Regions from separate parts of the Cytobacillus firmus genome, predicted to be linked through region 1. Evidence: riboswitches for the same ligand, from Rfam matches in the RefSeq annotation. Region 1 holds a riboswitch; the other holds the start of a gene.
What was found. A riboswitch is a leader RNA that binds a small molecule or an ion and turns the genes downstream of it on or off. The one in region 1 is predicted to bind S-adenosylmethionine.

Region 1 (3,424 bases):
TAATATCATATGTAAAAATGTCACCTTCAGCATTTCTGATAAATTCGATTCCAGCGACTTGAATATCATTCCTGGCCAGAACCTCTTTATATTTTTCCAAAGTTTCGTCTTCAAATTCATCAATGATCTGGAACTTAGGCTTTTCTTCAACCTCTTCTCCTACGGGACAAAATAAGTCGCCAATCTGGCAGGTATCCGCCGGACAAAGTTCAAATCCTTCAGAAGTATCAACCCGGACAGCATAAACAAATCTGCCCCCAACAAATTCGCAGCGCGTGATATAGCTTTCAGGTGATTGAATATATTCCTGAATAAGAGTAATGCCATCTACCGGTTCTTCGAAGGAAGGGCCTTCCACATAAGATTTTAAAGCTTCAATACTATGGAATAATTGAACACCCAGACCTTTGCCGGCACGATTATGCTTTGTGATAAACGGCTGTCCGGCAAATGCTTCGGCTGCCTTTAGGATATTTTGTTTTCCAGCCGCTGCAATAGTTTTTGGAGTCCTCACACCAGATTTATTTAACTCCAAGTATTGTAAAACCTTACTTACTTCCAGCTTTAAAGCGTTCGTTCCATTAATCACCGCACGGTCATGTGCTTCAAGCCAGGCCAATACTTGTCCGGAAAATTCAGCCGCAAAACGGTGATCACGTGTATGAGAAGAAGCACTCATACGGCTATAGAAAATACCTTCCGGCGGTTCTGCCGATAAATCCAACGTTCCTTCGTCTAAATGCCATTCTTCATAAGGAACACCCAGTTCCTCCAATCTTTTTGTCAAATGGACTGTCCACTCACTATTTTCATGTATAACGTATACCTTGCTCACTATTCAGGCCCCTTTCTAGCTCTTTATTAAACTGCGTTTTTGTTCCACTAACGGCATAACGGTCTTTGCGAAGCGTTCCATTTCCTCCAGCTGAGGTGAAAATTGCAGCAACAGCAGGTCCAGCCCAACTTCTTCATATTGCAGGATCCGATCAGCAATTTGTTCTGGTGTTCCTACTAGATTTGGACGCAGACCTCTATTGGAAACAGAGTAATCCTGCAGCTGAATCTGCTGCTCCAGATGTGACTTTGTCGTGAAGTCCTTAAAGCCGGCATAACCGCTGGAATCCTTCACAGTCGTGATTTTTTCAAGCTCAGCGAGTGCCTCTTCTTCTGTCTCACGGCAAATAACATACGCTGCCATTCCGAATGAGCTGAATGGCACATTGCCCGCTTGTTGACGCCTCGCCTTCATATCGGCTATTTTTGTCTCAATCTCTTCTACCGTTCCGCCGTGCATCACATAAGCATCACATTTTTCGGCAATGGTCTGCTTGCCTTTTTCACTTTCACCGCCTGCATACAGAATCGGATTAGGCCGCTGAACAGGCTTAGGAGCAAGCTTTGTATCGTTTAAGTTGTAAAATTGGCCGGAATAACTGAAGGTATCTTCTGTCCATAACCCTTTTAACACATCAATGAACTCCTCGGTGCGGGCGTAACGCTCATCATGTTCTGTAAAAACACCGCCATACTGGCGCGCTTCTTCGGCCCACCAGGCAGAAACAACGTTAAGGGTAAAACGGCCATTGCTGATTTGATCAATATTAGCGGCCATTTTTGCTGCTACTGCCGGATTATGAAAACCGGGACGAATCGCGGTCATAATTTCAATTTTCTCTGTCACTGCGGCAAGCGCGGCAGCCGTGGACCAGGCTTCAAGAGAATCATGGCCCGGTCCTTTAATATCATTTAAATATAATTCCGCGATTAACGTAGTCGAGTATCCCCATTCTTCTGCCGACTGAATGACGTTTTTAGCATACTCAAAGGTTGGCGGCATACTTTCATCTTCGACATTCCGCAGCCATCCTCCAAAAATCGGCAGCCAGAAACCATATTTCATTTTTCTTTCTCTCCCTATCTTTCAAATATCTACTTTTCTTATCATTTAAGTAGGATTTACAAACAACTAAAAAACTCTCCTCCAAAGAAGAGAGTTTTTTATACTCTCTTCTCATCTTTCAAGCGATGCGCTTGCTGGAATTGGCACAGTATTCATCAGAACCTGCTGCCGAGGTTTCAAAGGGCCAGTCCCTCCACCTCTCTGGATAAGAAGAAAAAACTATTCAGCTTTTTAATTATTTAAAGTGATAATAATTTATATAGATCAAATTGTCAATTAAATATTTCTAAGCTCTAAATATTTTTAATACGCTTTATTTTCCCACAATACTTGCTGCAACGTTTTTAAAGTAAAGCACCCTTTACTTAAAGTGTATTTCAATCTTTTTTACGTTCTTCTCTTTCACACTCCCGAAAACTGTTGTTTTATTAAAAATATCAAAATACATTATATACTCAAGAGTCTTCCGACATTATGAATTCTTGTGAATATTTTCCTATTATAGAGCTAAAATATCCTTAAATATACTTTATAAGGGTGACTCGGTAAATGCCGGATAAGCGACTTGAGCAATTTGATCATATAGTGAGAATGGGAAAAGAGGGACAAGAGGCTTTAAATAAGTATTGGTTAGATTTTGAGCTTTATACTTCATTTGAATACTGGTTAATGGCATCTCTTCTTATAGGCCCTCTTATCTACCTATTTTTTAAAATTGATAAAAACAAAATATTTTTCTTTGGTTTCTATGGTTACAGTATTCATGTAATATTTGGATATATCGATTTGTTCTCAAAAAATTCAGGATATCTAAATTATCCTTTCCCAGTGATCCCCATGCTGCCAGGGTTAACCCTTGATTCGAGTTTCGTTCCTGTTACTTTTATGCTTGTTTACCAATGGACGATAAACCGGGAAAAGAATTACTATCTGTATATGATCATTACCTCTGCGGTTATGGCATTTATCTTTAAGCCGGTTCTGTTCGCAATAGGGCTAATGAGGCTTTATGGAAACACAAATTATATCTATCTATTTGCTGGTTATTTAATTGTCATAACGATAGCTAAATTTATCATGAGTGTGTTTTTGTGGACAGAGGCTAAATACAAAAAAGGATAAATGGATTTACATTCATCCTTTTTCCTTTTTAGCCAACCTGGACTTTGAGTTTTAAAGAAGAAGCTGCCTGGTTAAGCAGCTGTTTCTGGGTTTGCGAATCTTTATATTAATAACTGCCAGACTGAACGCTGCAGCTGTGTTTTTCATTAGAATCAAATTACCTTACTTTTATTAACTGGATTTACATCTTTCTTATATTTCATAAGATCCAGCACTTTTATAATTCCACTCAATAATCTTCTCTACAGAAAGTAAAAGAAAATAGAGTAATTAAAAAATCTCGATCTTCGGGGAAGGATAACTCTAAGGTTCTTAATTCCTCGAGACTCTTCCAGTCAATGTCATAAATTAGTTGATCAGGATCCTGAATGGCTGCTTTTCCTCCAATAATCTCCACTTCAA
Region 2 (3,424 bases), 480 kb from region 1:
ATTAATATATTCTTCTTCATATTTTTCACTCCCAGTGTATTATGATATTTTTTTATTTTCCCTGATTTGCAGGCGGAGAAACGTTCTTTTCCTTTTGAAGGCAGGATGCAATAATATATAGTCCGGAATCATTATTTGGCACAAGCCGTATAAATTAATAAAATGCAAAGAATACAGTATGATAAAGAGATAATAACTTAATTGAATTGCTGCTGGAGGTGGGCAGATATGGAGATTGAGAAACTGGCTAAAAGGTTAAGGAACAGAACCCCCATCATTTTGGGGAGTGAGCGATTTTCGAAGTTCGCTATTTTGCTTCCGCTGGTTGAAATCAATAATGAGGTACATGTCCTATTTGAAGTACGTTCACTAAAAATGAGAAGGCAGCCTGGGGAGGTATGTTTCCCCGGCGGAAGGATAGATCCGGAAGATAGGGATGAAGAACATACGGCCATCCGTGAAACCTCTGAGGAACTCGGTGTGGGCGAAGACAGCATCACAAATGTTTCCCCGCTGGATTACATGATTTCCTTCGGTCAAATTATTTACCCTTATGCAGGCATTATCCAAAACCCGGACAAGATTGTGCCGAACCCTGATGAAGTAGAAGAGGTTTTTACTGTGCCTCTGTCATTTCTGAAAAAAGTAAAACCGGAAACGTATCACGTGAATTTTAAGGTAGAGCCAGAAGAAAATTTTCCTTTTGATTTGATTGCCGGAGGTGAAAATTACAATTGGCAGACAAGGAGAGCGGAAGAGGTATTTTACTATTTCCAGGATAAGGTCATCTGGGGGCTGACTGCCAGAATTCTTAAGCATTTTCTTGAGATCATAACGGAAGATTTCAATGAAAGTGAAAGCGTCTGAAGAAAATAATTTTTCAAAAAAGGTTGACGTAGACCTGATAAATGTTTATGATTCATATAAATTGAATACTTAGAAACTTCTTATCAAGAGAGGCGGAGGGACTGACCCTATGAAGCCTCGGCAACCAGCATTCATGCACGGTGCCAAATTCAGAGGAATACATTTTCCGAAGATAAGAAGGCGGAATGAACGGAATATTAATTCAAACCCCTTCTTGTCTGTAATGGACGGAAGGGGTTTTTTGTTTTGATTGGAATACGCACTTTAAATCTGGCTATTTTCATAAGTTTTTTTGCTAATTTTATCTTATTTACTGAGTTGATTGTAGCGGAAGGTGCGAGATCCTCGAAAATGCTATCGCATTTTCTTCGTGCGATGTTTATCTGAGGAAGCATATTCAACGTCCTGCGGGAGTAGCGGGACAGGTGAGACCCCGCAGACGCAGAGCGTCGAGGAGGCTCACCGCCTGCCCCGCGGAAAGCGAGTGCCTGGAGCGGAAATCAACGGACATCTTTGATAGGCGAAAAACAACATTTTATATGAAAAGAGCCTTAAATTTTAACAAGGGGGAATAAATAATGTCAGCGATAACGATCGGGCTATTGGGGTTTGGAACTGTTGGAAAAGGAGTGTATGAAACAATCAGAAAGCATCAGGAAAGGCTTCAGGCGATACTCGGGAAAGAAGTGAAGGTTTCCGCTATCCTGGTCAAAAATGTGAATAAACATTCTTTGCCTGATGATGAGGTGCTTTTAACAGATGACTTTCAGGATATTATTGAGCTTCCAAAGCTTGATGTCGTAATTGATGCCATTGTTGGCAGGGAGCCGGGCTATACGTATCTGCGCCAGGCCATATTGAGAGGATGCCACGTCATTACAGCGAATAAAGAGATGTTTGCATTTCATGGAAGTGAGCTTGCGAGGCTGGCAAAAGAAAAGAATGTATCACTGGGATTTGAAGCAACAGTCGGCGGCGGAATCCCCATCATTCAGACCATCAGGCAGCTGCTAAATGCCAACAGGATCGAACGGATTGAAGGAATTTTAAATGGCACATCCAATTTCATTTTGACAAGTATGCGCGAGGAGAACTTATCATTTGAAGAAGCATTGAAAATCGCTCAGGAAAAAGGCTATGCAGAAGCCGATCCTAAAAACGATATCGAAGGATATGACGCCTTTTACAAAGCAGTTGTTCTGAGCGAGCTTGTATTCGGGAAAGCGCCGGAACAGGAATACTCTGTAAGAGAAGGCATTACTGATATTACGATTGAACAAATCCGTTTGGCTGATTCGCTGGGGCTGAAATTTAAACATATAGCATCAATTCAGAAGGAAAAAGATTCTGTCCGCTGTACAGTAAAGCCGGTCCTGACAGGAGAATCTCATCCTTTATACAGAGTAGAAGGCGTGCAGAATGCCGTTTCAATCGATGCGGATATTGTCGGAAATATCAGTTTGCAGGGACCTGGAGCAGGCATGTTCCCGACAGCGAGTGCGATTATTGAAGATCTGATTCATGTGGGCAAAGCCGATTTACCTTCAGTATTTGAGGAAGCTGGATCGGAAGAAACTGTTCCTGAACAGCCGCTCTGGGTAATATTGGGTGATGCTGAAGGATATGAATTCCCTGAGGGAGTTGAAATCGCCAGCAAAGTGTCAGAACAGGCCCTGATCGTTAAGGGAGCTGCAGAAGCTGTGTCATTATTAGACAAATCCGGTTTGAAGGCTTATCAAGTGCTTGGAGATTATGCAGTCACGGCAGGGAAGTATAAGCAGGTACAGCCGGTCTAAAAAACAGAAGGGGCAAGCCTTTGAGCTGCCCCTCCTGAAGTATGTTTAGAGATGGTGGATACTAAGCCTGCTGTTTATTAAATAATGGATTATTTAATCCGGAATACAGGTCTTTAACATGAACTGTTACTATCTTAGCGCCAATCTGGACATGGACCATATTATCAAAAACAGCTGTTACCAGGCCGTTTAATGAAACATTCGCACCAATATTTAGATCTTTGCCGGGAGATTTAACATTTTTCTTGTTTGCCATCGTAACACCATCCCATTCCAATTTATTGAAACTTATACATAGAATATTGCCTTTTTATAGTAAAATAAACGCTTTAATAAAAAAAGTCCAGTAAAATAGCTTGTTTTTTTATCGACAAATTGCAATGAAATTAGACACTTATCTAAAAACAGCTGATGGTACATCGAACTGCCTCCATAGGAAGAGGATGAAAAGAATGGACAGTCCCCATGCGGCAGCTGGCCGCTTGTGGTGCACCCAAAGGATGGTAAACATAACAGCATTGAAAAGAATCGACCATTTTAAACTCCAGCCATTATCGTACTTTATCAAATTTAATTTGATGTCAACAACCTCATTTACAGTATAGAGAAGGACCCAGCCTAAAATATAAAGCAGTTTCTTAATAAGTTTGCCGCCAGGAAATCTGTATAAATAGATCAAAATGGTTACCGGATACTTTACAGCCATTATGGAAAAACTGACATGGGTATTTGTAAGATTCACCTTCTCATCGACCCCCTGT

Region 2: it holds a riboswitch for S-adenosylmethionine, as region 1 does, so the genes downstream of both, NAF01_RS06090 (homoserine dehydrogenase) here and NAF01_RS03595 (LLM class flavin-dependent oxidoreductase) in region 1, are expected to answer to the same signal.

The regions. Positions count from the first base shown of each region.
Region 1 is NZ_CP098323.1:667,458-670,881, reverse strand. It holds gene NAF01_RS03600 (ATP-grasp domain-containing protein) at 1-835, opposite strand, end outside; gene NAF01_RS03595 (LLM class flavin-dependent oxidoreductase) at 851-1,900, opposite strand; SAM riboswitch class I at 2,009-2,112, opposite strand; gene NAF01_RS03590 (hypothetical protein) at 2,450-3,022, shown strand; gene NAF01_RS03585 (NUDIX domain-containing protein) at 3,252-3,424, opposite strand, start outside.
Region 2 is NZ_CP098323.1:1,151,107-1,154,530, forward strand. It holds gene NAF01_RS06080 (general stress protein) at 1-20, opposite strand, end outside; gene NAF01_RS06085 (NUDIX hydrolase) at 229-867, shown strand; SAM riboswitch class I at 945-1,046, shown strand; gene NAF01_RS06090 (homoserine dehydrogenase) at 1,446-2,663, shown strand; gene NAF01_RS06095 (hypothetical protein) at 2,725-2,919, opposite strand; gene NAF01_RS06100 (CBO0543 family protein) at 3,058-3,424, opposite strand, start outside.